DNA from 3 places in the Glutamicibacter sp. V16R2B1 genome. Region 1 is predicted to be linked to each of the others. Evidence: riboswitches for the same ligand, from Rfam matches in the RefSeq annotation. Region 1 holds a riboswitch; each other region holds the start of a gene.
The links. A riboswitch is a leader RNA that binds a small molecule or an ion and turns the genes downstream of it on or off. The one in region 1 is predicted to bind S-adenosylmethionine.
Positions count from the first base shown of each region.

Region 2: linked by a shared signal. The riboswitch ahead of FDN03_RS08215 (OsmC family protein) and the one ahead of FDN03_RS04525 (O-acetylhomoserine aminocarboxypropyltransferase/cysteine synthase family protein) in region 1 are both predicted to bind S-adenosylmethionine.
Region 3: linked by a shared signal. The riboswitch ahead of FDN03_RS09360 (substrate-binding domain-containing protein) and the one ahead of FDN03_RS04525 (O-acetylhomoserine aminocarboxypropyltransferase/cysteine synthase family protein) in region 1 are both predicted to bind S-adenosylmethionine.

Region 1 is NZ_VATX01000007.1:80,627-90,383, reverse strand. Features, by position in the region: gene FDN03_RS04535 (MFS transporter) at 1-623, opposite strand, end outside; gene FDN03_RS04530 (CoA-binding protein) at 753-1,247, opposite strand; gene FDN03_RS04525 (O-acetylhomoserine aminocarboxypropyltransferase/cysteine synthase family protein) at 1,247-2,611, opposite strand; SAM riboswitch class I at 2,734-2,828, opposite strand; gene FDN03_RS04520 (histidine phosphatase family protein) at 2,966-3,535, shown strand; gene FDN03_RS04515 (sigma-70 family RNA polymerase sigma factor) at 3,649-4,146, shown strand; gene FDN03_RS04510 (methylated-DNA--[protein]-cysteine S-methyltransferase) at 4,143-4,784, shown strand; gene FDN03_RS04505 (iron-sulfur cluster-binding domain-containing protein) at 4,987-6,378, opposite strand; gene FDN03_RS04500 (aromatic ring-hydroxylating dioxygenase subunit alpha) at 6,375-7,679, opposite strand; gene FDN03_RS04495 (LysR family transcriptional regulator) at 7,836-8,768, shown strand; gene fdhA (formaldehyde dehydrogenase, glutathione-independent) at 8,879-9,757, shown strand, end outside.
Region 2 is NZ_VATX01000012.1:184,745-194,501, forward strand. Features, by position in the region: gene FDN03_RS08200 (L-lactate permease) at 1-483, shown strand, start outside; gene FDN03_RS08205 (FCD domain-containing protein) at 529-1,239, shown strand; gene FDN03_RS08210 (cytochrome P450) at 1,337-2,494, opposite strand; gene FDN03_RS08215 (OsmC family protein) at 2,563-3,102, opposite strand; SAM riboswitch class IV at 3,134-3,255, opposite strand; gene FDN03_RS08220 (MarR family transcriptional regulator) at 3,461-3,910, opposite strand; gene FDN03_RS08225 (bifunctional 3-phenylpropionate/cinnamic acid dioxygenase ferredoxin subunit) at 4,095-4,412, shown strand; gene FDN03_RS08230 (FAD-dependent oxidoreductase) at 4,413-5,549, shown strand; gene FDN03_RS08235 (MFS transporter) at 5,566-6,813, shown strand; gene FDN03_RS08240 (VTT domain-containing protein) at 6,824-7,306, shown strand; gene FDN03_RS08245 (Lrp/AsnC family transcriptional regulator) at 7,407-7,892, shown strand; gene FDN03_RS08250 (SDR family oxidoreductase) at 7,989-8,675, opposite strand; gene FDN03_RS08255 (hypothetical protein) at 9,146-9,388, shown strand.
Region 3 is NZ_VATX01000013.1:61,926-71,682, forward strand. Features, by position in the region: gene FDN03_RS09330 (cation diffusion facilitator family transporter) at 1-625, shown strand, start outside; gene FDN03_RS09335 (hypothetical protein) at 941-1,489, shown strand; gene FDN03_RS09340 (GntR family transcriptional regulator) at 1,533-2,210, opposite strand; gene purU (formyltetrahydrofolate deformylase) at 2,332-3,240, shown strand; gene FDN03_RS09350 (FAD-dependent oxidoreductase) at 3,293-5,818, shown strand; gene FDN03_RS09355 (FAD-dependent oxidoreductase) at 5,839-7,323, opposite strand; SAM riboswitch class I at 7,662-7,752, shown strand; gene FDN03_RS09360 (substrate-binding domain-containing protein) at 7,827-8,873, shown strand; gene FDN03_RS09365 (sugar ABC transporter ATP-binding protein) at 8,857-9,757, shown strand, end outside.

The sequences.
Region 1 (9,757 bases):
GCGGGCCGGTCATAGGCCGGGGCATGGGAAATGCGGCGCAGAGTCAGCAGGGCCGCCACGTGGGTTACCGAAATCCCGGCAATAGCGTGGGCGGGGGAAACCGAGGCCACCAGCACCCCGGCCGCCAACGGACCCAACGCGGTCTGCACCACCGGGCGCACCGTGCCCTCGATGCCGTTGGCCGCCAGCAGCTCGGCGGCCGGCAGCATTCGCGGCAGCAGTGCCGAATAGGCCGGATAGAAGAACGCGGCCCCGGCCCCGGAGAGGAACCCGGCCAGCACCAGGTGCCACAGCTGCAGGCTGTGGGTCAGGGCCAGCGCCGCCGTGGCGCTCATCACCAGCAGTGAGGCGGTTTCCACCAGCAGCAGGATCTTGCGGCAGGAGTACCTGTCGGCCGCGATCCCGCCCAGCAGCACCAGGCCAATCAAGCCGAGCGAGGTGGCCGTGGCGACGCTGGAGAGCTGCACCGGACCGCCGCCGAGCTGGCGCACCTGGTAGACCATGGCCACCGCCCACATGCCGTGGGCCAGGGTGGAGAGCACCAGGGCGCACGCCAACACGGTGTAGTCGCGGCGCGCGAAGGGCCGCAGCAGGCGGATCGCGGCGAATGGCTTGGCGCCCATGGCGCACTCCTCGGGTCGGTGATTTGTCTATCGTCACCGATCCGATTGATATTTGTCAATCACTATTTGCCGGCCCGCCGCCCCGCCTGGCCGGCAGCCTGCGGCCGTGGCGGGGGCAGCGGGCAAGCGCTAGGCCAGCAGCTGGCGTTTGGAGGAGATCATCCCGGTGTTGAACCCGGCCAGGCGCAGCCCGCCGTGGAAGCGGGCGTGTTCGATCTTCACGCAGCGGTCCATGACCACATTCAGCCCTGCGGCCTCCGCGCGCTCAGCCACCTCCTCGTGCCAGGAACCCAGCTGCAGCCACAGGGTCTTGGCCCCCACGGCCAGGGCCTCGTCCAGCACCCCGGGCAGGTCATCATGCTTGCGGAAGACCTCAACCAGGTCCGGGGTCTCGGGTAGGTCCGCCAGCGACTTGTAGACCGGTTGGCCCAGGATCTCGTCCACCACCGGGTTAATGAAGTACACCCGGTAGTTTGAGGAGGACAGCAGGTAGGTGGCCACGAAGTAGCTGGCCCGCGAGGGCTTGTTCGAGGCCCCCACAATCGCGATCGAGGTGGTCTCGCGCAGGATCTGGAGGCGCTGCGCGGCGCTGGGGCCCTGCCAGGTGCGTAGTGCGGTGCTCATTAGTTCGCTCCCTTCCCGGCCGGCACGGCGCAGGCCGCTGCGTCATAGGACGGCATCTCGAATTGGTGCTCCGGCTCCGGCTGCTGGGCGGCGCTCAGTGCCTGGTCCAGGTCCCAGATGATGTCCTCGACATCCTCCAGGCCCACCGACAGGCGGATCAGGTCCTGCGGCACCCCGGCCGCCTGCAACTGCTCCTCGCTCAGCTGCTGGTGGGTGGTGGACCCCGGGTGCAGCACCAGGGTGCGCGCATCACCGATGTTCGCCAGGTGGCTGGCCAGCTGCAGGGCCTGGATGAACTTGGCCCCGGCCTGCCGGCCGCCCTTGATTCCGAAGCTGAAGACCGAACCCACACCCAGCGGCAGCAGCTTGCGCGCCTGCTCGTGCTGGGGATGGGAGGCCAGGCCCGCATAGTTCACGTAGCTGACCCGGTCATCGGCCTCCAGCCACTGGGCCACCTGCTGGGCGTTGGCCAGGTGCGCGTCCATCCGCTGGGCCAGAGTCTCCACGCCCTGCAGCAGCTGGAACGCGGACTGGGCCGGCAGGGAGGGACCGAAATCGCGCAGCTGCTCACTGCGCAGCTTGGTCAAAAACCCGTACTCCCCGAAGTTGCCCCACCAGGAGACGTTCCCATAGCTGGGTACCGGCTCGGTCATGGTGGGGAACTTCCCGTTGCCCCAGTTGAAGGTGCCCGATTCGATGACCACCCCGCCCAGGGTGGTGCCGTGACCGCCAATGAACTTGGTCGCCGAATGGATCACGATGTCCGCGCCGTGCTCGATCGGACGCAACAGGTAGGGCGGGGTCAGCGTCGAATCGACCACCAGCGGAATGTCGTGGCGGTGCGCCACCGCCGCCAGCCCGGCCAGGTCGGCAATGTCCCCGGAGGGGTTGGCAACCACCTCGGTGTACACCGCCTTGGTGTTCGACCCGATCGCGGCCTCGAAATCGGCCGGGTCGTTGGAGTCGATGAAGGTGGTCTGAATGCCAAAGCGGCGCAGTGAGACATCCAGCTGGGTGATGGTCCCGCCGTAGAGCTTCGCAGAGGCGACAATGTGGTCCCCGGCCTGGGCCAGCGCGGCAAAGGTGATGAACTCCGCCGCCATGCCCGAACCGGTGGCCACCGCGCCGATCCCGCCCTCCAGGGAGGCCATGCGCTCCTCGAAGGCGGCCACTGTCGGGTTGCCGATGCGGGAGTAGATGTTCCCGTACTTCTGCAGCGCAAATAGGTTCGCCGCATCATCGGTGTCCTTGAATACGAAGGACGTGCTTTGGTAGATCGGCACCGCGCGGGCGCCGTGTTCGGCATCGGGGGTTCCGCCGGCGTGCAGGGCACGGGTGCGGAATCCAAACTTGTGGTCGGCCATGGTGGCGTGACTCCTTATCGGCTCGTCTTCCGGCCCACCGCGGCATTGGCCGGGAGGGCCATCAAGGCAATATCCCGGAATCAATGTCTGTCTTCACTGCACTGGCCCTATGGCCGAAGACAGCTCCATCGTTTCTGGCGGTAGCACCGTATCCACCGGCTGTGGCAGGTTGCTGCGGCGTCATCGAACCAGATCTCTCGGCCGCTCGGGATGGTTACCCCCAGTGTCTCAACATGTGTGAATGTGACCCAAGTTGTGCGTCGAAAGATTGCGCGGCGCGTCACAGGCCCCATCCGGCCATCCGCACCCCGGGGGATTCAGCGCCACCGGCAGTACTGGCTAGACTCAAGAAGTATGAATGGTGCACTGGCTTTGGTTCGACACGGACAAACCGACTGGAACCTGGCAGGCAGGCTGCAGGGGCAGACGGACATCCCGCTCAACGCGACCGGGCGGGAACAGGCGCGCGCGGTCGGCGCCCGGCTGGCCGATGAGGGCTGGGATGTGGTCCTGGCCTCCCCGCTGGGCCGCGCCCAGGAAAGCGCGCAGATCATTGCCAAGACCCTTGGGGCCCGCACCGGCCCGCCGGTACCGGAACTGGTGGAGCGCGGATTCGGGCCACTGGAGGGGCAGTGCCGCTCGGAGCTGGATGAGGACCTGGTGCAGGAGCTGATGGAGCAGGCCGAACCGCGTTCGGCCGTGCTGCGCCGGGCAGTGCCGGCCCTGCTCCAGCTGGCCGCCACCCACCCCCAGCGGCGCATCCTGTGTGTCAGCCACGGGGCGACCATGCGCATCATCCGCGATACCCTGCTCGGACGCCGCCTGCCCCAGGGCGTGGAGAACGGGGAAGTGGTGCCCCTGGACCTGGGCGAACTGCGCGAACTGGAACTGGCCCTGCGCGACGGTGACCCGGTCGTGGTCTAGGAACAGGGCCGGCCCCCACCGCCCGGTGGGTGGTCGCAGGAAATCCGGCCAAAGACCTCACGAAAAGCTGTCCCGCCACGTTTACATGGTGAGAGCCAATCACCAGGAGCACCATGAAGCAGCCATTCGAACAGATCGTGCAGGCCCACGGACTGAGCGTGTTGCGCGTGTGCCGCTCCCTGCTGGATGAACACCGCGCCAAGGACGCCTGGTCGGAAACCTTCCTGGCCGCCCTGCGGGCCTACCCGCAACTGGATCCGGAGGCCAACGTCCAGGCTTGGCTGGTGCGCATCGCCCACCGCAAGGCCATCGATGAGCTGCGCCGCCAGCGGGGCGAGGATCTGGAAACCGACCCCGCCGCACACGCCCCCTCGACGGAGGCCGGGCCGGAAGGCCGGGCCGAAAACCTGGAGCTGTGGCAGCTGGTCAAGCAGTTGCCGGAAAAACAACGCTTGGTCGTTGCGTACCGCTATTTGGGTGGATTGGACTACCGGCAGATCTCCCAGATTCTTTCCGGAACCCCGGAAGCAGCGCGGCGCGCCGCCGCCGACGGGATCAGCAATCTGCGACGCCGAATGGACGCCGGATCAGCAACTGGAGGAAAACCATGAGTCAGCTTGATGGCACCGCCCCGCTGAACACCCCGCCGACCGAGGTTGAGCAGCGCCTCCTGGCCAGCCTGCACGACCGGCTGGAGCAGGCCGCCCACCGGGAGCACCTTACCGACGCGGTGTACCGGATCGTGCAGTCGCCCCTGGGCCCCCTGTTGGTGGCCGCCACGGAGGTAGGGCTGGTGCGGGTGGCCTTCGCCTCGGAGGAGCACGAGCGTGTGCTGGAACAGCTCAGCGAAAGCCTGGGCGCCCGGATCCTGCGCTCGCCGGGCGCATTGGACACCGCGGCCCGGCAGCTGGAGGAGTACTTCAGCGGCCACCGCACCAGCTTCACCCTGCCGCTGGATCTGCGGCTCTCCACCGAATTCCGGCGCCGGGTCCAGCTGGAACTGGGCCACATCGGTTACGGACACACCCTGAGCTACCGGCAAATGGCCGAACGCATCGGAAAGCCTGCGGCCGTACGGGCCGTGGGGTCGGCCTGCGCCACCAACCCGCTGCCCATTGTGCTGCCCTGCCACCGGGTGCTGCGTACCGATGGTTCGCTGGGGGGCTACCTGGGCGGGCTGCAGGCCAAGCGGATCCTGCTGCAGCTGGAAAACCCGAACGGCGCGCGGCAACCCTCCACCCTGTTCTAGCTCCCCATGCGACGCCCGGGGTGCCGGCGCTTGCGTGGGAGGGCGACCGCCGATTCCACGTGAAACAACCTTGAGAGGCTGATAGCGTCACCGACGTGGTGTGATAGAGGTTTGTCGCCACGACGAGAGAATGTTCGACAAACGATTTCGTTTGCCATCCGACCCTGTTGTCCTCCCGCCAGGGTCGGGAGTACGGACCGGATCAGGCATCGATGACCAGGTCCGTGCTCGCGGTGGAGCAACAGGGCAGGAATTTTCCGGCTTCGATTTCCCGGGCCCGGATCCCGCCCTGGTGGTTCATGTCCACCTCACCGGAGAGCTTGATGACCTTGCAGGAGCCGCACATGCCCTCCTGGCAGTTGGCCCCGATGCGCACCCCGGCCTGTTTGGCGACCGGCAAAATCCGCTGGTCGGGGTCGATGCGCACCTTCAGGCCGGACTTGAGGAAGGACATGGTCAAACTGCCTTCCCCGACGGTGGCAAACTCCTGGGGGTCCGTGGGCGGTGTGCCGCCAAGGTCAGGTGGCGGCCCGGGCGCCGCATCCGATGCGGAACCACGCCCGCCCTCCTCCGTGGGCAGGGCGCCGGGTGGTCCCGGCGGCGTGGCTGGCGCCGGGTCGTACAGGCCTAGGTTCTGCTGTTCGAATTGGGATTCGGGTGCCTCGGCCATTTCCCCGGCCAGGTCCTCGGCATATGCCAACTCCTGCTGGTATTCCAGGCGGGTCTGCCGGCCCCCCGAGAAGAACTCCATGTGGATGGAGGTGTCGTCAACCCCCACCTCCAGCAGCAATTTGGCCGCGTTGTTCAGGTACCCCTCTGGGCCGCACGCATAGACGTGGCGGCCGTTCGCGTCCGGGGCCACCTGCTCAATCATGTGGCAGGTCAGTCGTCCCAGCATCCATTCCCAGTCCCCGGGCACGGAGCGGTCCCCCAGGGAGTAGTACACCGTGATGCGTTCATCGACCGCCGCAATGTACTCCAGTTCCTTGGCAAATCCGAACCCGCCGGGTTCGGCTCCGTGATACAGCACCACGACGTCGGCCTGGCCGGGCAGGGCGTGGATGGTGCGCACCATGGAGATGATCGGGGTGATGCCCGCCCCGGCGGCCAGGAAGAGAAAGCGCGCGCGGCGCTCGGCGTCGGGCAGGTGGAAGGCGCCAATCGGGCCGAGCATCTCCAGCACGGTGCCCGGGCGCACGTGCCGGTGCACCCACGGGGAGACCAGACCCTGTTCCTCGCGCTTGACGGTGATGTTAAAGGTCCAGGGTTCGGTGGGCGCACTGGAAATCGAATAGTTCCGGTCGACTGGTTCCTGGCCTTCCCCGTGAACGGGAAAGGCGATGTTCAGGTACTGGCCGGAGCGGAACGCCAGCGGGGCCCCGTCGGTACGGCGGAAGACGAAGGTCATCATGCCCCCGGCCTCGGGGATCGTTTCCAAGCATTCGGCGCTGAATTCCTGCGGATGCCAGGGGCCCAGGGCGCGGGCGGCACCGGCGGCCTGGTTCGTGGCCCGCAACACCCGGTTCCAGGGCATCTCCAGGCCGCGGATGCGCTGGATGCCGGAGGCACGGATGCTCGTGGTGGTGACCGTCATGCCAGATGCTCCCGCATCCGCTGCACGTACCAGTTGATGAACGCCTCCACCTGGTACTCGCTTTTCATGTAGGGCCCGGGCTCGTAGGCGGGACTGGCGGCACCGGCCTGGCACAACTCCACGAAGGCCTTGTCCTGCAGGTTGGTCTGCTTCCAGGTGTGCGTCAGGGACTCCACCTCGTAATCCACCCCGGCCTGCGCGTCGTCGGCCACCAGCCAGGTGGTGCGCACCAGGGTCTGGTGTTCGTTGATGGGGAAGACCGCAAAGGTGATGACGTGGTCACCAAGCAGGTGGAACCAGCTGTTGGGCTGAATGTGCAGCGAGCAGCGGCCGAGGCGGAAATCTGGGAGGTCGCCGAGCAGTTTCTTGGACAGCCGGCGCCCGGTGGGCGAGAAGGATTCGCCCTGTCCGTCCAACGGTTCGCGCGAGACGCGGAACCCGGCCGCCCGGGTATCCAACTCCTCGATGACCGCATAGGGCAGCCCATAGCGTCGGCAGCGTTCCTCCAGTGCGCCCTGCGCCTGTTGGTTCCGGTCCCAGACCTCGACCAGGTGCGGCGGCACCGTGCTCTCATTCAGGCCCCAGGTGGGGAAGAGCGCGCAGGCCAGCTCCGGGTGGCCATCGCAGTGGTAGCACTCGCGGTTGTTCTCCATCACCAGCTTCCAGTTGCCCTGTTCAACAATGTTCTGCTGGTAGGCCACCTTGGTGCGGGACAGATCATGGGGCGCGAGGTAGGGCTCGAAGACGGCCGCGGCCCGGTCAAAGTCCTCGGGCGGCTCGGGGGACAGGCAGACGAAGATCAGTCCGGCATAAACCCTGCTGTGTGCCCGTTTCAGCGCGAAACAGCCCTTGTCGAAATCCACTTCCCCGGGGGCCGAGGCGTGAATCAGTTCCCCGTCCTGGGAGTAGGTCCAGGAATGGTAGCCGCACACCAGGTTGCCGGTCGAGCCGGAGGCCTCGGTCAGCACCCGCGCGCCGCGGTGTCGGCACACGTTGTGCAGGACGTTGATTTGCCCGTCGTCCTTGCGCAGGATGATCAGCGAGCTGGGGCCGAAGTCCACGGTGATGTAGTCTCCGGGCTCCGGGATTTCCGCGACACTGGCGGCGTAGAGCCACTGGGTGCCGAAGATTCCCTCCATGTCCAGGGCGAAGAGGGTCGGGTCGGTGTAGAACGGCGCATTGAGCGAATACCCCGAGCGGCGCCGGGCGAAGAGCTGGCGTATTTCCTCCAGCTGCCCGGCGGGCAGGGCAGTGGCAAGGCTGCCGCGGGCCGTGCGCGGCGCATTCATCGAAACAGACATGGGCGGTTCCTTGGAAGGGGGGCGGAAGGGGAGCCTGTCAGCGGCCGCGGCATGGCGGGGACCGCAACGTGAACGGATGTTGTACCGATCACATTAGATGCTGTGAAAGTGCAATAAAAGCGCAAAAACCTGCCGATCATCGTGCACAATATCCGCATGATCGATGCCCGTCTCCACACGCTGCGCGTGTTCGCCACCTGCGGCACCGTGGCGGCCACGGCCGAGCTCACCGGCTACTCCCCGTCGGCGGTCTCCGCGCAGCTGCGCGAACTGCAGCGCTCGCTGGGCATTGAGCTGCTGGTCCGTGACGGGCGGGGCGTACGGCTCACCGCGGCCGGTCGGCACCTGGTGGCCGGTTCGGATGACCTGGTCGCGCAGTGGGAGGGGCTGCGCGCCGCGGCCCTGCGCGCCGATGAGCAGGTGCCGGCGCAGTTTGGCCTGGGCGGGTTCTCCAGTGCCGCCGCGCAGCTGCTTGCCCCGCTGGCCGCCGCGCTGCGCGAAACCCGGCCCACCCTGGCGGTGCGCCTGATCGAGGCCAGCCCGGCACGCTGCTACGAGCTGCTGGTGGCCGAACGCATTGACCTGGCGGTCGTGGTGGCCATGCAGGCAGACACCGTGGGGGAGGAGGACCCCCGCTTTGAGCAGACGTTCCTGCTCAACGATCCGCTGGACGTGTTGGTCCCGGCCGGGCATCGGCTGGCCGAGCGGGTCTCGGTGCGCCTGGAGGAGCTGGCCTCCGAACCCTGGATTACCGACACCGTCGGATCCACCTACCGGGCGCTGTTTACGGCGGCCTTCACCGCGGTGGGCGCCACCCCGCGCATTGCCCACGAGTCCCTGGAGTGGGAGACCATGATCGCCTTCGTCGGCGCCGGGCTCGGGGTGGGCCTGTTGCCGCGGCTGGCACCCATCGGTGGGCATGAGGATGTGCGCAGGCTGCGACTGACCGGGCCAGGACGCCCCACCCGACGCATCGTCGCCGCCGCGCGGCGCGGCAGCATGGACTCCCCGCTGATCGGTCAATGCCTGCAGATCCTGCAGGGGAGGGCGCGCAGCATCCTGGACGAGCGGCTGGACGAGGAGACGTAGGCCGCGCCGACCACGGAGCGCACCCTTGACACCCCCTGTGACGCAGAGCACACTGTTGCTAGGTTGGACTCATTTATCCAACTTATATTTAACAAGGCGGAGGTTCTCAGGTGGGAAACAAGGCAGTGAGCTACGCAGGGCCGGGCAAGGTCGAGGTCGTCGACACCCCCTATCCGGAATTCGTCCTGCGCGACGGGCCCGGGGTGCACCCAGACAACGTCGGACGCAAGGTGGAGCACGGGGTGATCCTGCGAACCATTGCCACCAACATCTGCGGTTCGGACCAACACATGGTGCGCGGACGCACCACCGCCCCTTCGGGCCTGGTGCTCGGGCATGAAATCACCGGTGAAGTCATCGAGGTGGGGCGGGACGTCGAGTTCGTCAAGGTCGGGGACGTCGTCTCGGTTCCGTTCAACATCTCCTGCGGACGGTGCCGCAACTGCAAGGAAGGCAAGACCGGCATCTGCCTAAACGTGAACCCGGACCGTCCCGGCTCCGCCTACGGGTACGTGGACATGGGCGGCTGGGTGGGTGGCCAGGCCGAATACGTGCTCGTTCCCTACGCGGACTGGAACGTGCTGAAGTTCCCCGACCGCGACCAGGCGATGGAGAAGATCCTGGACCTGGCGATGCTCTCGGACATTTTCCCCACCGGGTACCACGGGGCCGTGGGCGCCGGGGTGGGTGTGGGATCAACCGTGTACGTGGCCGGCGCCGGCCCGGTGGGCCTGGCCGCCGCCACCTCCGCCCAGCTGCTGGGCGCCGTGGTGGTCATCGTCGGGGACCTGAACGCCGACCGGTTGGCCCAGGCCCGCAGCTTCGGCTGCGAAACCGTGGATGTCTCCCAGGGCGACCCCGGTGAGCAGATAGAACAGATCCTGGGCGTGCCGGAGGTGGAGTGCGGGATCGACGCGGTCGGGTTTGAGGCCCGCGGCCACGGCCACGAGGCGGCCACCGAGCAGCCGGCCACGGTGCTGAACTCGCTG
Region 2 (9,757 bases), on a different contig from region 1:
GCGATCGCCGAGATCGGGCGCACCGTGTACAACATGCGCTTTGCGGCGCTGACCATCCTCTCGGTGCTGGGCCTGGCCTACGTGATGAACCTGTCCGGGCAGACCATCACCATCGGCACCTGGATGGCCGGGGCCGGCGGCGCGTTCGCCTTCCTCTCGCCCATCCTGGGCTGGATCGGCACCGCGGTGACCGGCTCGGACACCAGCGCGAACGCCCTGTTCGCCAAGCTGCAGCAGACCGCCGGGGTCAACGCGGGCATCGACCCGACCCTGCTGGTGGCCGCCAACACCTCCGGCGGCGTGGTCGGCAAGCTGATCTCCCCGCAGAACCTGGCCATCGCGGCGACCGCGGTGAAGATGGAAGGCCAGGAATCGGTGATCCTGAAGAAGGTGGCCGGCTGGTCGGTGGGCATGCTGCTGGTGCTGTGCGTGCTGGTCTACCTGCAGTCCACCCCGGTGCTCAGCTGGATGCTGCCGCACTAGGCCCGTGGCCCTGGCCAACGGCGCAACACACTAAAATGGGTTCTGATGTCTACAAAGCCAACTCCGCGTGCCTATCAGGTGGTCCTGGAGGCCATTGAGCGTGACCTGCGAACCGGGAAGCTGAATCTGGGCGATCAGCTGCCCGGGGAGCGGGCGCTGGCCGAAACCCATGGGATCTCCCGGGCCTCGGTGCGCGACGCAATCCGCATCCTGGACGTGATGGGCGTGGTGCGCACCTCCACCGGTTCGGGCCCGAACTCCGGGGCGGTGATCATCTCCAACCCCTCGGCCGGGCTGTCCCAGGCGCTGCGCCTGCACGTGGCGGCCAAGGGCATCCAGGTCCGGGAGATCGTGGAGTCCCGGATCCTGCTGGAGACCTGGGCGGCGCAGATGACCCCGCGCGACCCGATCCACGCCCAACAGGTGATCGAGCGCACCGCGGTGTTGATCATGCGCATGGATGACCCGCAGCTTTCCCGCGACGAGTTCCACCGCATTGACGCCGAGTTCCATGTGCTGCTCTCCTCGATGGCCGGCAACTCGGTGGTGGAGGCGATGATGGAATCCCTGCGCCACTCGATCAGCGACTACGTGGCCTCGGCCATTCCGGACGATGCGACCTGGCAGCCGATCGTGAAGGTGCTGCGCCGCCAGCACAAGGCAATCCACCGCGCGTTTGCCAACAACAACCGGGAACGGGCCGCGCACATGCTGGAGGAACACATCAACTGGTTCTACCAGCAGACCCGCTTCTAGGCCGGGTTCCGGACCCGGCAGCTTCCTTGCCGCCAGCAGGCGCCGTCCCCCACCAAGGGGGACGGCGCCTGCTGGCGGTTTGTGGTCCGCGGCCGGTTCAGTCCAGCTGCAGCGGCAGCGTGGAGTACCCGCTGCCGGGGTAGTGGGCCCGGGCCGGTGCCTGGGCGCCGGGAGCCGGGGCAATGCTGCTGGTGCGCTTGAGCAGTTCTTCGACCAGCACCCGCAACTCCAGCCGCGCCAGCGGCGCCCCCGGGCAGATGTGGATGCCCGCCCCGTACAGCAGGTTCAGCCCCGGGTCCCGGTCCAGGCGGAACTCATCCGGGTCCCCGAAGACGCTCTCATCGCGGTTGGCCGAAGCCCACACCACGGTCACCCGCTCACCGGCCGGGATCAGCCGCCCGTTGACCTCCACATCCCGGGTGGCCACCCGACGGTTGGCAATCAGCGGGGCGTGCGCCCGCAGGATCTCGTCGTTGGCCGCCCCGATCAGCGAGGGATCCTCGCGCAGACGGGTCTGGATTTCCGGGTGGGTGGCCAGAAAATTGGCCAGGATCCCGACACTAGCGGCAATGGTGCTCAGCTCACCGACCGTCCAATTGCGCAACAGGCTGACCAGCTCCTCGTCATTCAGCGCCCGGCCGTACACCTGCTCATGCAGCAGTTGGGTGGTCAGGTCCTTCGGCGCGCGGTGGCCGGCCTCGCGCCGCTGCTGGAGCAGCTGGCGAATGTATCCGTCAAACTCCACGGCGATGGCCTTCATCGCCGGTCGGTCCTGGGCCAAGGTGGCCGTGCGGTTCTTCGCGGTCCAGGCGCGCAGCGGTTCCTCCAGCTCCCGCGGCCACCCCAGGAACGCGCTCTGGGCGCGCAGTGCATAGACCTCGGCCAGCTGCTCAATCACGTCGACCGGTTCGTGCAGCGGCAGCTCCCGGAGCAGGCTGAGCGCCACTTCCCGGCACACCGGCTCGAAGCGGCGCATCAGCTCCGGGGTGAAGTAGCGGTCATTGACCGCCCGGTAGACGGTGTGCTCCGGCGGATCCATGCCATTGGGCACGGTCAGCCGCTGGGAGACGGCGTTGCTGAACGTTTCCGGATCATGCAGCACCCGCAGCGCATCTTCGTGCCCCAGCACCGAGTAGCCGAGGAACTCGCTGTGGGCGACGGGGCACTGGGCCCGGAAGCGGTCGTAGGCGGCAATCTGGTCCTCTAGCACCTCCGGGGACCGTGGGTCCCAGTCCGGCGCGGCTGATGCTGACATGCTGCTTTCCTCCAATGCTCGCCTGGCCTCAGGCTACGCGCTGGCAGGCGGACCGGACAAGGCCCTGGCTAGCGTCCGGACACGAGGACGTTGACGCTCACCGGTACCGGGTTCTTGAAAACGTCCAGCACCGGGCAGTGCTCATCGACCACCCGCTGCAGCTCACGATAGCGCTCGGTGGATTCCGGACCGGTGAGCTGCACATCCAGCTGAACACCGGTAAAACCGGGGCGCACCGACGGGTCGGCGCCGAACAGGCCGTGCACATCCAGATCTCCGTTCGCGGTGACCTTGATGTCATCCACCTGGATCCCCAGCTGCTGGGCGTAGAGGCGGTAGACCACGATCTGGCAGGAGGCCAGCGCGGCCAGCGCGTACTCGACCGGGCTGGCGGCCGCGTCGTCCCCGGCCAGCGGCGCCGGCTCGTCGACCTGGAAGGTGTGCCGTCCGGCCTTGATGTCGCTGGCCACCGCACCGGTACCGCTGCCGGTGACGGTGAAGGACAAGCTGCCGTTGGCGGGGTCGGCCGACAGCCGTTCGTTCCATGCCTGCGCGGCGGCATCCAGTCGCTGGGCGCGGTCCTCGGCGAGGGTCAGGGTGCTGGTCATGGGAAATCTTCCCCTTTCTGGCGCAAGGGGGCGCCATCGCTTACGCTGCTGGCCTTCAACAGCGTCGAATCATCACCTGGGGCACCCCGCACAATGGCGCAAATAGGGTTGCCGTCCGACCAGCCAGGGCTTGTACGGTCGGAACTCGTGATTCAGTGCTTCTGTTCTATCCCGCATCGGGCGGGGTGGACAACGAGCCGCGTCATGTTTCGTCATCCCGTCATGTGCGGAGGTAGGTCACGTTCGGGCCGGGCGATGGGGGAGCACGGCGGTGGACCAATGAGGTATTGCCTCCAGCAGCACCCCGGCCCTCATGGCAAGCGGCACCACGCTGCGCACCCTTTGACTGCGGCTGCGGTTAACCGGCGTCGGCGGCGTCGGAGTTGTCGTTCAAACGGTGCAGCAGATCGGCGAAACGTTGCACGTCCTCGGTGGACCAGTCCTCCAGCTTGTCCCGCAGGCGCTGGCGCTGCGCCTGGCCGCTGGCGTACCAGGCGTCGCGCGCCCGCTCGGTGATGGACACCAGCTGGGCCCGGCCATCCTTGGGATCCGCGGTCCGGGTGATCAGTCCCTGGGTCTCCAACTGCTTGACCAGCCGGGAAATCGTGGCCTTGTCCAGCTGCAGCGATTCGGCAAGGAACCCCTGCTGCTGGGAATCGTGATGCACTAGGATCGCCAGGATCCGGTAACCAGGGGCCTGCAGCTCCGGGTGGATCGCTTTGGCGCGCTGCACCAGGGTCTGGCGGGCGCGGAACAAGGTCGTGGTGAACTCTCTTTCCACCGTGGTGAAAAGTTCTTCGTCATGCATGGAACCATTCTAGGCGGGCGCACACCCCGGCCATGATCTGCCCCGACCTGTTCGGGCTTCCCACGCCGGAACAGGAAACGCTGGCCCAGGGATACGCCCAGCGGGACGTGACCGAGCTACTACGTGAGCGTCCGCAGAAGGTGACAAGATGAGAAAGACTAATTTTAGAACCGAAGGAGAAGCAGTGAGCTACACGGTGGGTCCAGTCGACATGATTCCGGTCGGTGAGGCGCTGAAGGTCGAATCCGATGACAGCGGAGCCAAGGAGGACATCGCCATCTTCCATGCGGAGGACGGCAACTTCTACGCCCTGCAGGATGAGTGCACCCACGAAGTCGCCTCCCTGTCCGAAGGATGGATTGAAGACTGCGAAGTCGAATGCCCGCTGCACGCTTCCCGGTTTAACCTCAAGACCGGCAAGGTCCTGTGCCTGCCAGCCTATGTTGATGCGCGCACCTACAAGGTGGAGGTCATCGACGGGATGCTGGAGCTGCACTTCTAAATGGGTTCAGTGCATATCGTCGGGGCCGGGGTCGCCGGTTTCTCCCTGGCCCACACGCTGATCCAGGCGGGCTATGCCGGACACATCACGCTCAGCGATCCGGAGGGGCTGCCCTACGATCGCCCGCCCCTGAGCAAGACGCTGGAACGGGTCAACCTCGCACCCCCGGCATGGTTTATTGAGCATTCGGTGCAGCTGCAGCCGCAGCGCATTGACCAGGTCCAGGCACCGGAATCCGAACAGGACTGGCTGGTGCTCGCCACCGGAACCACGCCAAGGAGACTGCAGGTGCCCGGGGCCGAACATGCCCGGGTGATCCATACGGCCAAGGACGCCGAGGACCTGTCACAGAAGCTGTCCTTCGGCGCCTTCGGAACCCAGGTGGTGGTCATCGGTGCCGGGCTCATCGGGGCCGAATTCGCCGCCGCGGCCCGACAGTTCGGCGCCATGGTCACCTTGATCAGCAACCAGCAGGTGCCGCTGGTCACCGCCTTTGGCGAACCCATGGCCCGCCAGCTGCACGAGGACCATCGGCTGAACGGGATCCGGGTGGTGACCGGGATGGCCGAGCGGATCACCGAAAACAGTGTCGAGGTCAATCAGGAGAGCATCGAGGCCGACGTCGTGGTGGCCGCGATCGGGGTGGAGCCGAACCTCACCCTGGCCGACACCCTGGGCCTGGAAACGAACAATGGCATCATCGTGGACGCGGGCATGCGCACCAGCGTCCCCCAGGTGCTGGCGATCGGGGATGTGGCCCGCGAGGCCGGTGCCCGCCCCCTGCGCCACTGGGACCGGGCCAATGAGGATGCTGCGCTCGCCGCCGCAACGATCATGGGCACCAGCGCCCCACGGCGCAAGGTGCCCTGGTTCTGGTCCGACCGCCACGAATCCCACGTGGAAGTCGTCGGGGACTTCACCGCGGTGGCGCGCACCGTGGCCCGCCACACCCGGCAGGGCAAGATCCAGGTGCTCTTCGGCCTGGATGGGCAGGACCGCCTGGTGGCCGCCTCCATGGTCGATGGCGGGCTGATGGGCCGGGCCGTGCGAAAATTGATTGAACAGGAGATCACCCCGCCCATCACCGACCTGGAAGATCCGGGGATCACTCCGCGCAATCTGGGTCGCAAACGGTAGGCGGGTACGCAGCAGCATGGAATCTAACAAGGCAGTCGAAGCACTCCGGACCCCCACCGCGCGCGTGGGCGTCGGCTGGATCGCCGCGGTACTGATTGTGCACATCGGCATCAACGTCGGCTTCTTCGCACCCATCCAGGTGTTGCTGGGACTGCACTCCGAGGCGATCTCCCCGCAGCAGAAAAACGCCACCCTGTCGCTGGTGACCGGTGTGGGCGCGGTTGTCTCGATGATCGCGAACCCGTTGTTCGGCGCCCTCAGCGACCGAACCACCTCCCGCTTTGGCCGCCGCATCCCCTGGATCGTGGCCGGTACCCTGGGCGGTGCGCTGGCCCTGCTGCTGATGTCCACCGCACAGACCGTCACGGTGCTGGTGCTGGGCTGGGCACTGATGCAGGCCGCGGGCAACGCCGCGCTGGCCGCGGTGCTCGCCGTCGTACCGGACAAGGTCCCGGTCGCCCAGCGCGGCACCGTGGGTGGGCTGATCGCCCTGGCCCAGACCCTGGGCATCCTGGTGGGCGCCGGCATCGGCATGGTCGCCGCCAGTGACCTGGTGTTCGGCTACGCGATCGTCGCGGTGGTGATTGCCCTGTGCTCGGTGCCCTTCGTGCTGCTGCGCCAGGACGTGGTGCTGCCGGCCAGCGCCCGCGAGGAGTTCGCCTGGGGCAGCTTCCTGCGCAGCTTCTGGATCAACCCGGTCCGCTACCCGGACTTCGGCTGGGCCTGGCTGACCCGCTTCCTGCTTTACCTTTCCAGCCAGCTGATCCTGGTCTACCTGCTGTACTTCCTGCAGGATGGGCTGAACCATCCCGAACCGGCCGCCGGGGTGCTGGTGCTCAGCAGCATCTACGCCGGTTTTGTGATCCTCTCCTCGGTGGTGGCTGGCAAGCTCTCCGACCGGGACGGCAAGCGCAAGCGCTACGTGGTGATCTCCTCCCTGATTGTGGCCGCCGCGGCGCTGGTCATGGCCGTGGCCCCCTCCTTCCCGGTGGCGATCGGCGGAGCGGTGCTGCTCGGACTGGGATTCGGATCCTTCCTGGCGGTGGACTACGCGCTGCTGACCCAGGTGCTGCCGCACGCCGATTCCCGGGCCAAGGACCTGGGTGTCATCAACGTCGCCAACTCCCTGCCGCAGGTCTTCGCGCCCCTGATCGCCTGGATCGCGGTGAGCTGGCTGGGCGGGTACCCCACCTTGTTTGTCTGCGCCGCGGTGGTCAGCGTGGCCGGCGGGCTGCTGGTGCGCCGCATCAAGATGGTTCCGTAGGCGCGTTGCCATGATGCAGTGGATCGAGGACGCGCCCTACCTGGTGACGTACCTGTTCTTCTTCCTTGGGGCGATGATCCGCGCGAACACCACCTACTGGATCGGACGCAGCATCGCCGCGGGGGTGAAGCAGACGCGTTTCCAGCGGGTGCTGCGCGGCCCGATCTACCTCAAGTCCCAGGCCCTGCTGGCCCGGTGGGGCGTCTTCGCCGTGCCGCTGAGCTTCTTGACCGTGGGGGTGCAGACGGCGGTGAACGCGACCGCCGGAATCACCCGGATGCCGCTGCGGCGCTACCTGCCGGCGGTGATTGTCGGCTGTCTGATCTGGGCGTTGGTGTACACCACCGTGGGCCTGGCATTCATCTATGCATGGATCGCGCTGGACTGGCCGTGGCTGGTGGGCATCGTGCTGCTGGTGGCGCTGGTGCTGTGGCTGATCCTGCGTCGCAGGAAGCGCGCCCGCCGGGTAATAGGCCCGGAAGAAATCAAGTGAGACCTATGATGGTGAATCACAACGTCAGTCAAAGGTGCAGGTATCGGCACTGCGGGCCGGCGCCCAAGTGCCGAACCAGGGGAAAGCAGGTGCGACAGTGGTGAATAATCCGGTCTCGGCCGAGATCAAGCGTGCGCAGCTCGATGAGCTGGACCGTAAACTGCTCAGGCTGCTGTCGGAGAACTCCCGCCGCACGAACAACTCCCTGGCCGAGGAGCTGGGCATCGCCCCCTCGACCTGCCTGGCCCGGCTGAATCAGCTGCGTGATACCGGCGTGATTTCCCGGTTCACCATCGAGGTGGATCCGCAGGTGCTCGGACGAGAGCTGGAGGCGCTGATCTTCGTTCGCATCCGTCCCGGCGCCCGGCACCTGATGTCGACCTTCGCCCAGGACATGCAGGCCAAGCCCGGAGTGCGTCAGCTGTTCTTCCTGGGCGGCGCCGACGATTTCGTGCTGCACGTGGCGGTGCGCAACTCTGCGGACGTGCGCCAGTTCGTGCTCGACTACCTGTCCTCGAACCCGGCCGTGGCGACCACCCAGACCTCACTGGTCTTTGAGCACAGCCACGGCAGCGCCGAATACTGAAGTCCCGCAGCAAAACGTCCAGGGCCGCACCACGGTGCATCCCTGGACGTTTCGTTGCTCAGGCCTTCGGAACCGGCCACTGAAGTCCGTTGAGCGTTAGGAGACGATCTTGCTCATCGGGGTGTCTCCGTCAAAGAAATTCACGGTCTGGCGGATTCCGGCATTGTGGGCCAGCACGTACGCGATCATTTCCGCAACGTTTTCCCGGGCGGTGCGCCCCTCGGTGCCCGCCGGTTCGTGCCCGGAAATGCGGCCGCGGCTGTCGGCCAGGCGCAGCTTCTTTGTAGCCGGCTCCAGGGTCAGGGCGCCGGGCCCGAGGATGGTGTACTCTAGGCTCGTGCCGCGCAGGTACTCATCCGCGTCGTGCTTGGCCTTGGCATACGGGTAGAACGAATCCTTCGGGTCCAGGTTGTCGACGTCCACCAGGGCGCGCGCGTAGGAGACCATGACATAGCGGTTGACTCCGGCCTGCTTGGCGGCTTGCATGGTGCGCACCGCCGCCTCATAGTCCACGGCGTTGGTGCGCTCGGGATCTCCGCCGCCGGCACCGGCCGAGAACACGACGGCATCGGCTCCGGTAAAGGTCTTGGCCAGTTCTTCGGCACTGGCGGTTTCAATATCAACTTCCACCGGGGTGGCACCCACCGCACGGATATCGGTGATGTGTTCCGGATTGCGGATCAGCGAATGGACCTCGAACCCCTCCCGGACGAGCCGCGGGGCAGCGAGCAGGGCCACCTTTCCGTGACCCCCGACAATTACGACACGACGCTTTTCAGCCATGATCCGACTCCTTCGTGATCGGCGACAGTTTCTGTCTTCGCGGCAGGCCCTGGGCCCGCCGGCCCTCCGACGTGGTTGGTCTTCGTTGTCCCGGCTTTCAGGACCTACTGTGGACGCTACCGCCTGGCCAGGACGTTCACAAGGTGGAATGGCGCCGGGGGCTAGGAAGCTCGTCCGTGAACCGGCATCAAGCTGTCGAAGCCTGACCGTTCTTTCGCCGGTGGTTTACCGATAAAAGCCGGGGCGCCTCCCTGGGCGCCTCCCGTGCAGTACTGGCTAGGTCCGTCTCCAAAGCGTAATTGAACACAAAGTATGCTTTATTCGAATATCCTTGCTAGGATTGTTAATCCCCTCTTTGAATTCTGCCGCTCCAGGGTTTTCCCTCTTGCCGTTGTGACTAGGCATGTTTTGGGAATGTATCGATGGTTGCGGTTGTTGAAGCTAGTGGGAGATTGGAAGGAGGATGGCAGATGCAGCAATTTGACGTGTTGGTACTGACCGCATTATTGACCATTGTGGCGCTGGGAATCATCAGTGCTGTCCTGGTCGTGAGCTACCGGCGTACGCACGCCACTGAGATCCGCGAGGACCTGCTGGCCAAGGCCCAGCAGTTGGGGTTGCGTGTGGATCCGGCAGTGAGCAATGACGAGCTGCGCGCGCAGGTGAAGCGTGCGCGCCACGAGGCGCGCAGCGGCAAGCCCAAGGCAGCGTAGCGACGCCCAGAAATACAGCAAGAGACCGCAAAGGGTCCGCAGCGAAGGCTGTGGACCCTTTGCCATGCGCTGCCCGGCATCCGGCGCACCCCTTGGCGACCGGTAGTCGGGCGGCGGCAAGACCTTCCATGCAGCGACCCGCGGCCGACGCCTGCCACAGCATTGCCTTCGCTGAACTAAACGAACGTGGTAAAAACGTTTGGTTAAAAGTTCAACAACATTTGTTTTGGCCGCCTCCAGATCCTTTCGCGGCGGTGCGTGAGGTGCTCCAGGTCACCGGTTTTGCCCCGGAATCATGCGGTTCCGCTCACATTGGCATGTGAGGTTGTGAACGAATAGCGGGGTTTTGTATTAAGGGGTCAAAAAAGG
Region 3 (9,757 bases), on a different contig from region 1:
CCAGGAATACCCGACCATCGGCACCATGAACGTCTTCGGGCACACGATCTGGCAGGGGTGGATCATGATCGCGGTGATGACCGTGATCGCCGCCCCGGCCGTGATTCTAGGGCGGCTGAAGGTGAAGGTCGCCAAGCCGCTGAACAACAAGCTGCTCTACGCCGACTCCTACATGGCCAAGGCGGATTGGCAGACCAATGCCGCCTCCATCGTGGGCGTCGCAGGCATCGCCATCGGCCTGTGGTGGCTGGACAGCGTGGCCGCCGCGGTGATCTCCGCGGGCATCCTCAAGGATGGCTGGACCAGCACGAAGGCCGCGGTGGTTGACCTGCTGGACCGTCGGGCCACCAGCGTGGAGGGCGAGGACCCGCACCCGCTGATCCCGGAGTTTGAGAGCCGCCTGAAGTCCATGGGATGGGTGGACCAGGTCGGGGTTCGCGTACGCGAACTGGGCGCGGTCCTGCATGCGGAGGCCTTCGTGGTGCCGCATTCGCCAACGGTGGGAGTGGAGGAGATGGACGCCGCCCGCAAGGCGCTGGAGGAGCTGGACTGGAAGGCGTATGACATCGTCATCATTCCGGTGCCGGAACTGCCAGACTGCTTCGTGGAGCCCACCACGGCATAGTGCCGATCTGGGGCCGGTGGAACCGGCATCGCTTAACCAGAAAGCTCCCGCGGGCCGTAACCCTGCGGGAGCTTTCCAGATCATCACTCGCACCTTCAATGAGGTGTTTTCAACATTAGTGGCCGTTTTTGTGTCGCAGCTGAGCGCAGGCTTCGGGCTCACCGGGGATCACCGGGCCGCCACGCTCGCCCAACCGGCCTGGTCGGCCTCATCCCGCCAGCGCTCGCCGACTCCTCCCGTGGTCTGAGAAGGGGATGCGGTTTTTCCCTCTCCCGCCCGAGGTGCCCGCCGCGGTGGGCTTCATAGGCTAAAAGCATGATGAAAAAGAAGTACCTCGCCCTCACCGCCCTCGCCGTTCCCGCCTCCCTGCTGCTCGCTGGGTGCAGCGTCGGGGATTTGGGCGGCGAAACCTATGACAAGGCTGAATCGAAGAGCGCGGCCACCTCCGAGGAAGGCGTGAAGTCCGGGCTGCTGGCCGATTGGGTCCCGGCCGGTGGCAGGGACGTGAAGCTGGAGCAGCGCACCACCGGGGCCGAGCGCATCTTCGTCATGGACTATGACGGTCCCCTGCCCAGGCAGGAATGCCTGAGCCTTTCGGCGGTGGGGGAGCCGAACGAGTCGGAGCTGGCCAAGGCCTATGCCACCGACCGGCGCACCAAGGATCTGCAGGTCTCCGAGGTTGCCACCGTGCGCACCCTGGACGCGGACTGGTGGCCCAAGGATGCCGAAAAGCAGACCACGGACTTGTGCGGCCGCTGGTGGGTGCACGAGTCCGAAGGCAAGCTCTATGGGTTCGCCCCCGACCAGCAGCAGATCGCCGAGAGCGTGCTGCGCGAACGCAGCACGAACGACCGGGATTCATAGACCGTCACGGCCCCTCCAGCCGTCTGGCTGGCCGCGCATCTTTCTAGAGGTCCAGCAGTGCGGTGCGCACCGCCTGCTCGAACTGTCCCACGTGCAGTCCGGCCAGGCGGGCCGCTTCGGCTTCATCCCCGTCAATGATGGCCTGCAGCAGCCCCAGGTGCTCCTTCACGTGGGTGCCCACCCGTGGCAGCCTGTCGATGACCGTGCACCAGATCCGGGTGGCCAGGTTGCTCTGGCGGATCAGCACGTCCTCCAGGTAGGGGTTGCCCGAGGCGCGGTAGATGTTGCGGTGCACGGCCGCGTCGAAGGTCAGCAGATCGGTGGTCGAGGCGTTGGCGGCATCGAAGCGCTCGATCTGCCGGGAGGTCTCCCGTAGGGCGGCGCGGGTGGATTCGGAGGCGGTGCGGGCCGCGCGGGCCGCGGCCATCGGCTCGAGCTGCTGGCGGATCTCCGAAACATAGGCCAGGTCGCTGATCTCCACCCGGGTGGCGAAGGTGCCGCGCTTGGGGAAGGTGATGACCAGCTTGTCCACCTCCAGGCGCTTGAGCGCCTCGCGCACCGGGGTGCGCCCGATGCCCAGTTCACGCATCAGCTCCTCATCGTGGATCGGGTCCCCGGGCTGGATCTGCAGGGTCACCAGCATCTGCAGGATCCGCTCGTAGGCCTCCTCGGCTTTGGAGGCACCTCGTGGGTGCAGCTGTGCGGTGACTGCCTGCGCCATTTTCCCTCTTTCGCGTTCGTTGCCAATTAACCCTTGACCCCTGAACTTTGTGTGATCTAGGCTACAGGACATTCTAGTATATAAGTTGGATACAAATCCCGTATTTCATCGGAGCGAAACGATGTCCCTGATCGATTTGCCTGCTTCCCACCCCGCCGCCCATGCCGCCTGGGCGGAAGAAACTTCCCACGACTTCGTGTTCACGGCCAGTTGCCGGGACCGGGTGGGAATCATCCACGCGGTCAGCCAGTTCCTTGCCGGGCGCGGGCTGAACATCCGCGAGCACCAGCAGTTTGACGACACCGTCAACGCCAAGGTGCACCTGCGCACCGCGTTCCACAGCGACACCCCGCTGCGCGCCGCACAGCTGCGTGAGCAGTTCCAGCCCGTTGCCGAGCGCTTCAACATGGGCTTCCAGATCCGCGACTCCAAACCCACCCGCACCCTGCTGATGGTCTCCAAGTCCGGGCACTGCCTGAACGACCTGATCTTCCGCTGGCGCACCGGCGCGCTGAACGCCCAGATCCCGCTGGTGGTCTCCAACCATGAGGACCTGCGCCCCATGGCCGAGGCCGCAGGGATCCCCTACCTGCACCTGCCGGTGAACGCCGGCAACCGCGCCGCGGCCGAGGCCCGGCTGCTGGAGCTGATCCAGGAGCACCGCATCGAGCTGGTGGTACTGGCCCGGTACATGCAGATCTTCTCCGATGAGCTCGCCGCCGGGCTGCAGGGCCGGGTGATCAACATCCACCATTCGTTCCTGCCCGGGTTCAAGGGGGCCCGGCCCTACCACCAGGCCCACGCCCGCGGAGTGAAGCTGATCGGCGCCACCGCCCACTACGTCACCGCCGACCTGGATGAGGGGCCAATCATCGAGCAGGAGGTGATCCGGGTGGATCACTCCCATGACCCCCGCGCGCTGGCCCAGGCCGGGCAGGGCGCCGAATGCCAGGCGCTTTCGCGCGCCGTGCAGTGGCACTGCGAACACCGGGTGCTGCTGGAGGGCTCGGGCACCATCATCTTCCGCTAGCCCGCATCCCCCCGCACATCCCAGATTTGAGCCCAGCAGTAGGAGAAAGACCATGTCACCCACCTCACGCGTCATCATCATCGGCGCCGGCATCGTCGGCGCGAACCTGGCCGACGAACTCGTCCAGCGCGGCTGGAAGGACATCACCGTCATCGAACAGGGGCCATTGGAACTGCCCGGCGGTTCCACCTCCCACGCCCCGGGGCTGGTGTTCCAGACCAACCCGTCCAAGACCATGACCGAATTCGCCAGCTACACGGTGCAGAAGCTGACCGATTTGGGGGCCTTCAACCCGGTGGGCGGCCTGGAGGTCGCCACCACCGAAACCCGCTGGCGGGACCTGCACCGCAAGCACGGCTGGGCCACCTCCTGGGGCGTGGAGGCCCAGCTGCTGGATGCCGGGCAATGCAAGCGGCGCTACCCGCTGCTGGATGAACAGGTCGTCTACGGCGGGCTCTACGTCCCCTCCGACGGGCTGGCCCTGGCCGGGGTGGCGGTGGAGAAGCTGATCGAACGCACCCGCGCCGCCGGGGTTGTCTACCGGGACCGCACCGAGGTCACCGGTGTGGGGCAGCAGGAGAACCGGGTCACCGGGGTGTGGGTGGGCGAGGAGTTCCTGGCCGCGGACATCGTGGTGTGCTGCGCGGGCTTCTGGGGCGCGAAGGTCGGGGCCATGGTGGGGGTGCGGGTGCCGCTGCTGCCGCTGGCCCACCAGTACGTGAAGACCACCGGCGTCAAGGGCCTGCGGGGGCGCAACAGCGAACCGAACGGCGCCAGCCTGCCCATCCTGCGCTACCAGGATCAGGACCTGTACTTCCGCGAGCACGGGGACCGCTACGGGATCGGCTCCTACGCGCACCGCCCGATGCCCGCGCTGATCGAGGACCTGCCCCGGATGGACCCGCAGGACCACACCCCGGAGAACATGCCCTCCAGCCTGCAGTTCACCGTCGAGGACTTCCTGCCGGCCTGGCAGGCCTCCAAGACGCTGCTGCCGGAGCTGGCCGAGGCGGAGATCGCCAGCGGCTTCAACGGGATCTTCTCCTTCACCCCCGACGGCGGCTCACTGGTCGGCCAGTGCCCGCAGGTGGAGGGCTTCTACCTGGCCGAGGCCGTGTGGGTCACCCATTCGGCCGGGATCGCCAAGGCGGTGGCCGAGCTGTTGAGCACCGGGCGCAGCGGCACCGACCTGTCCGACTGCGACGTCAACCGCTTCGAGGAGGTTGAACTGGCGCCCAGCTTCGTTCGGCAGACCGCCCAGCAGAACTTCGTGGAAATCTACGATGTGCGCCACCCCCTGGAGCCCCGGCTGGGCGCCCGCAACCTGCGGGTCAGCCCGTTCCATGCCCGGCAGCGGGAACTGGGCGCCCACTTCATGGAAGGCGGCGGGTGGGAGCGCCCCTACTGGTACGAGTCCAACGCCCGCCACCTCGATGAGCTGCCCTGGGACTGGCGCCCGCCGATCCGGGATACCTGGTCCGCGCTGCACCATTCCCCGCTGGCCGCGGTGGAGGCGTACAAGACCCGCACCGCGGTGGCCATGTACGACATGACCCCACTCAAGCGCCTGGAGGTTTCCGGGCCCGGGGCACTGGCCCTGCTGCAGCGGCTGAGCACCGGGAACATGGCCAAGAGCGTCGGGGCGGTGACCTACACACTGCTGCTGGATGAGGCCGGCGGGATCCGCAGCGACATCACCGTCGCCCGGTTGGGACAGCACACCTTCCAGGTGGGGATCAACGGGAACATTGACACCGCCTACTTTCAGGTGGAGGCCCGCCGGCAGAACGAGGCCCTGGTGCCCGGCGGCTGGGTGCAGGTGCGGGACATCACCGGCGGCACCTGCTGCATCGGGTTGTGGGGTCCGCTGGCCCGGGAGGTCATCGAGCTGGTCAGCGACGATGACTTCTCCAATGAGGGGCTGCGCTACTTCCGGGCCCGCGCCGCCCACCTGGGCGGGGTGCCGGTCACCGCGCTGCGCCTGTCCTATGTGGGGGAGCTGGGCTGGGAGATCTACACCAGCGCGGAGAACGGCCAGCGCCTGTGGGACGTGCTGTGGCAGGCCGGGCAGCGGCACGGCATCATCGCCGCCGGGCGGGCCGCGTTCGCCTCCCTGCGCCTGGAAAAGGGCTACCGCTCCTGGGGCGTTGACATGAGCACCGAGCACAACCCGTTTGAGGCCGGGCTCGGATTCGCGGTCAGCGCCAAGAAGGAGCAGGACTTCGTGGGCAAGGCCGCGGTGCAGCGGCTGCGCGAGGCACCGCCCACCCGCAGCCTGCGCTGCCTGCTGATCGAGAACGCCGGGGATGTGGTGCTGGGCAAGGAGCCGGTGTTCCATCAGGGGCGCGCGGTCGGCTATGTCACCAGTGCCGGGTTCGCGCACACCGTGGGACGGCCCATCGCGCTGGCCTGGCTGCCGGCCGAGCTCACGTTCGGGCAGCAGGTGCAGGTGGAGTACTTCGGCCGGCGGATCAACGCCACGATCACCCAGGACCCCGTCTACGACCCGCAGATGAAGCGGCTGCGCGGCCTGGAGCCGCAGGCTTCCCCCGCCGGCGCCCCGGTCGGCGCCGGGTAGCGCACCGGCGGGGGCGGGCGCTACAGCCGTTTCAGGTCACGGGTGGCCGGACCCTCCAGCCGCCGGCCCTGGGCGCTGAACCGCGACCCGTGCAGCGGGCAGTCCCAGGTGTTCTGCGCGGCATTCCACTGCAGGATCCCGCCCAGGTGGGTGCAGACCCCGGAAAGCCGGCAGGCATCCGGGTCCTGCGGGTTCTCGGCCACCACCTGGCGCCCCTGGCGGTGCACGCCGGGGCGGTCCCGGGTCTGCTGCGGGTTGGTGGGGGCCGCAAGCATGCGCGCCCAGTCGGTGAGCAGCAGCCGGGCCACGGTGGCGTTCATGCTGGCCGCATCCAGCCACGCACCGGGGGAGCGGTTGCCGGAGCTCAGCTGCCGGGCCCAGGGCAGGTTCCCGCCCAGGATGTCGGAGGACAGGCGCAGGGCGGCGGCCACCGCATTGGTCATGCCCCACTTGTTGAACCCGGTGGCCACATGGATCTGCCCGCCGCTGCCGGGCATGGTGCCCACGATCGGCAGCGCCCCGGCCGCCCGGTAGTCCTGCGCGGACCAGCTGTCGGTGCGTTCGGTGACCGGCAGCTGGTCGCGCGCCCACCGGTCCAGCTCGCGTTCCGCTGCGGCCGGGTCCCCGCGGCCCACCCGGTGGCCGTGGCCACCGACCAGCAGCAGCGGGCCGGTCATGTCCCGGGCGGTGCGGATGGAGTACCCGGCCGAGTCGATGGCCAGGAACATGCCCTCGGGGGCCTGTGCCCCGTCCCGCACCCGGTAGGCCAGGGCGTAGGAGCGGTTCGGCTCCAGCCGGGCGAAGTGCCCGCCCCGGTCCAGCACCGGGGTGCCGGTGGCCAGCACCAACTGATCCGCATACAGGTTCCCGGTGGGGGTCTGCACCCGGATCGGCGCCCCCTGCCCGGCCTTGAGCATCCGGGTGTGCTCAAAGATCTTCCCGCCGCGGCTGCGCAGTTCCTCGGCCAGCAGGCCCAGCACCCGCATCGGATCCAGCTGCGCCTGTTCGGGCAGGCGCAGCGCCCCGGCCACCTCGAACGGCAGCGGCACCTGGCCACCGGGCAGTTCCTCCACCATCACCCCGGCCTCACCGCTGGCCGCCGCCTCGGCCCGCAGCCGGGGCAGCGATGCGCGGCGCAGTGCGAAGGTGTACGCGTCCTGGTGCTCCACCTGCACCGAGTTCTCCTCCAGATAGCGCAGCAGCCAGGACTGCCCCTCCCGGTTCGCCTCCACATAGGCCCGCAGCGCCGGAATCGACTGGCGGCGGCGGATCTGCTGCAGCGTGCCGCCCTGCAGCAGGCTCAGCTTGGCGGTGCTGTGCCCGGTGGTTCCGGCGCCCACCGTCTGCGCCTCGATCACCGCCACCTGCAGCCGCGCCCGGCTGAGCAGCACCGCCGTGGTCAGTCCGGTCAGCCCGGCCCCCACCACCACCACATCGTAGCGTCCATCGGATTCGAAGTCATCGGTGTTGATCTGCGCGCTGGTGCGCTGCCATGTCGAGGTCATGATCCCTCCTGAAGGATTGGGTTGCTCGGGCCCGCCACATGTCGATGCCCTGACCGTAGCCACGCAAGCACCAGCACCCAACCCCTCCAAGGGACTTTGAAGCTGGGGATGGCGGAGTACTCCTACGCAATCGCGAGCGCAGAAAGTACCAAGCTCGCTTTGAAAACTCATAGATGTCCATGGGTGGCGCGTCATATGACGAATTGTGCGGTCATATTGATCCGTCCCAGTGTCATGAAATCCGGTGTTTCAGCGTTTTGCTACGACTCATTTCCTTCTGAGTCCGTCGGTGAAGGAGAGGCTTACGGCCCGCCAAACCGAAGTGGTGGAATCGAAGAACACCATCCAGAGCGGCCGAGAGACCTGGCTCGTCGACGCCGCAGCAAGTCCGCTGTACGCGGATAGTGCTACTGCCAGGTTCGATGGAACTGGGATGACCTGTGCGCAGTGCGGTGCGTCCCGGAATTCCTCGGCAACAAGTACGACCAAAAGAGAGGATTTCCGTGACGCGCTCCGTGAAAACCATGGCCCAGATCGTAGGCATCGGGTTGGCTGCGACTACCTTGCTCTCCGCGTGCTCCCTCAAGGAGCCCGTTAGGCCAGCGAGTGCTCCGATCGCCAAGGAGGACATCAAGCCCGTTGCGCAGGCAGAGGTGGCTGATGCGCCTTCCCTGGAAGGCAAAACGGTGGGTATCGCAGCCAAGGATATTGTTCACGACTTCAGCCGAACTGTGTACGAAGAACTACAGGCCAAGATCGGGGAGCTGGGCGGCGAGGTGATTGCGACGCAGGCGGAAGCCAAGGACGACAAACACGTTGCCGACATCGAGAACCTCATCGCTCAATCGCCGGATGCGATCGTGGTGATCCTAGGTGACGCGCAAACGCTGACTCCTGCCCTGGCGAAGGTGGATGAGGCAGGAATCGACCTGTTCACCGTGGATTTTCAAAGTGAGTACTCGAAGAACAACGTCACCAGTGATAACTGGAACATCGGCACGACCTTGGCGCGCACTCTTGCTGAAGACATCGACGGGCAGGGGCGGATTCTCGCATTCAACGGCTTTCCCGGAGTGACTCCATGCCGGATCCGTTACGAAAGCCTCAAGCTCGTGCTGCAGGAATATCCAGAGATTCAGATCATTGACCCTGAACTGCAGGACAAATATGAGGGAACGATCGAGGATGCCAAGAAACAGGTTCAGGACCAGCTACGCCGATTGCCGGAGGGCGAGATCGATGCGGTTTGGTCGTGCTGGGACATGCCCCTGATAGGGGCTGCCCACGCGGTGGATACCTCGAAAGACGCCGACATCGGACTGTACGGAGTAGATGCCGAGCCTGGTGCCCTGGACCTGATCGCCAATCCGGAAAGCTCATATCGCTTCACCGTTGCTCAACCCACGGCTCAGATGGCTGCCCAATCGGCGGTGAACGTCGCGAAGTACCTTGCCGGCCAAACCAGCGAGGTCCCCAAGACGAGTTATGTGGATCCGGTGTTCGTCACCAAGGACAACGTGGAACAGGTGCGCAATGAGCTCGGGATCTGACCTCCTTCTAGAAATGCGGGGAATCACCAAGTCCTTTGGAGCCGTGACCGTTCTCGACCGGGTGTCGCTGAGCCTTCGCAGCGGTGAAGTCTTGGGACTGGTTGGGGAAAATGGTGCCGGAAAATCTACCTTGATCAAGATCCTCACGGGCCTCTACACCCTGGACTCCGGCAGCATCCAGCTGGATGGAGAGCCGGTTTCCATTACTCGTCCGGCGGATGCCGAAGCGAGGGGTATCCGGGTTATTCATCAGGACCGGCACCAGGCCGGACGGCTCACCGTCGCCGAACAGCTATACCTAGGCTCGGAGGTCTTGGGAAGCAGCTGGCGACGAGTTCGCGAAGAACAACAGCGCGCCACCGCCGACATTCTGCGTTGCACGGGTCAAAAGATTGATGGGGCCGCGTTTATCGAGGAGCTGAGTGTCTCTCAACAGCAGCTGATACAGATCACCCGAGCCGTCCTCACCGGGCCGAGGATCTTGATACTGGACGAGCCCACGGCGCCTTTGGCAGCGGAGGAAGTGCGCCAGTTATTCGGTACCATTGCGCACTTGCGTGAGACGGGTGTGGGAATCATCTTCATCTCGCACTATTTGCAGGAACTGCGCGAAATCACTGATCGAATCACCGTGTTGCGTAATGGTCAGAATGCTGGCGATGCCTGCTTCAACGCCGGTGACACCATAGACGACGTCGTGCAGCTGATGGTTGGTTCCGCCGTTTCCGAGTTCGAGTCGGGGCGCCAACCTCGTCGCTGGCTCTCGGAAGAACCTGCATTGGTTCTGAAAAATGTTGGGATTCCAGGCCAGCTCAGCAACATCAACTTGGAAGTGCACCCTGGTGAAATCGTCGGTGTGACAGGTCTTGTCGGTTCTGGGATTG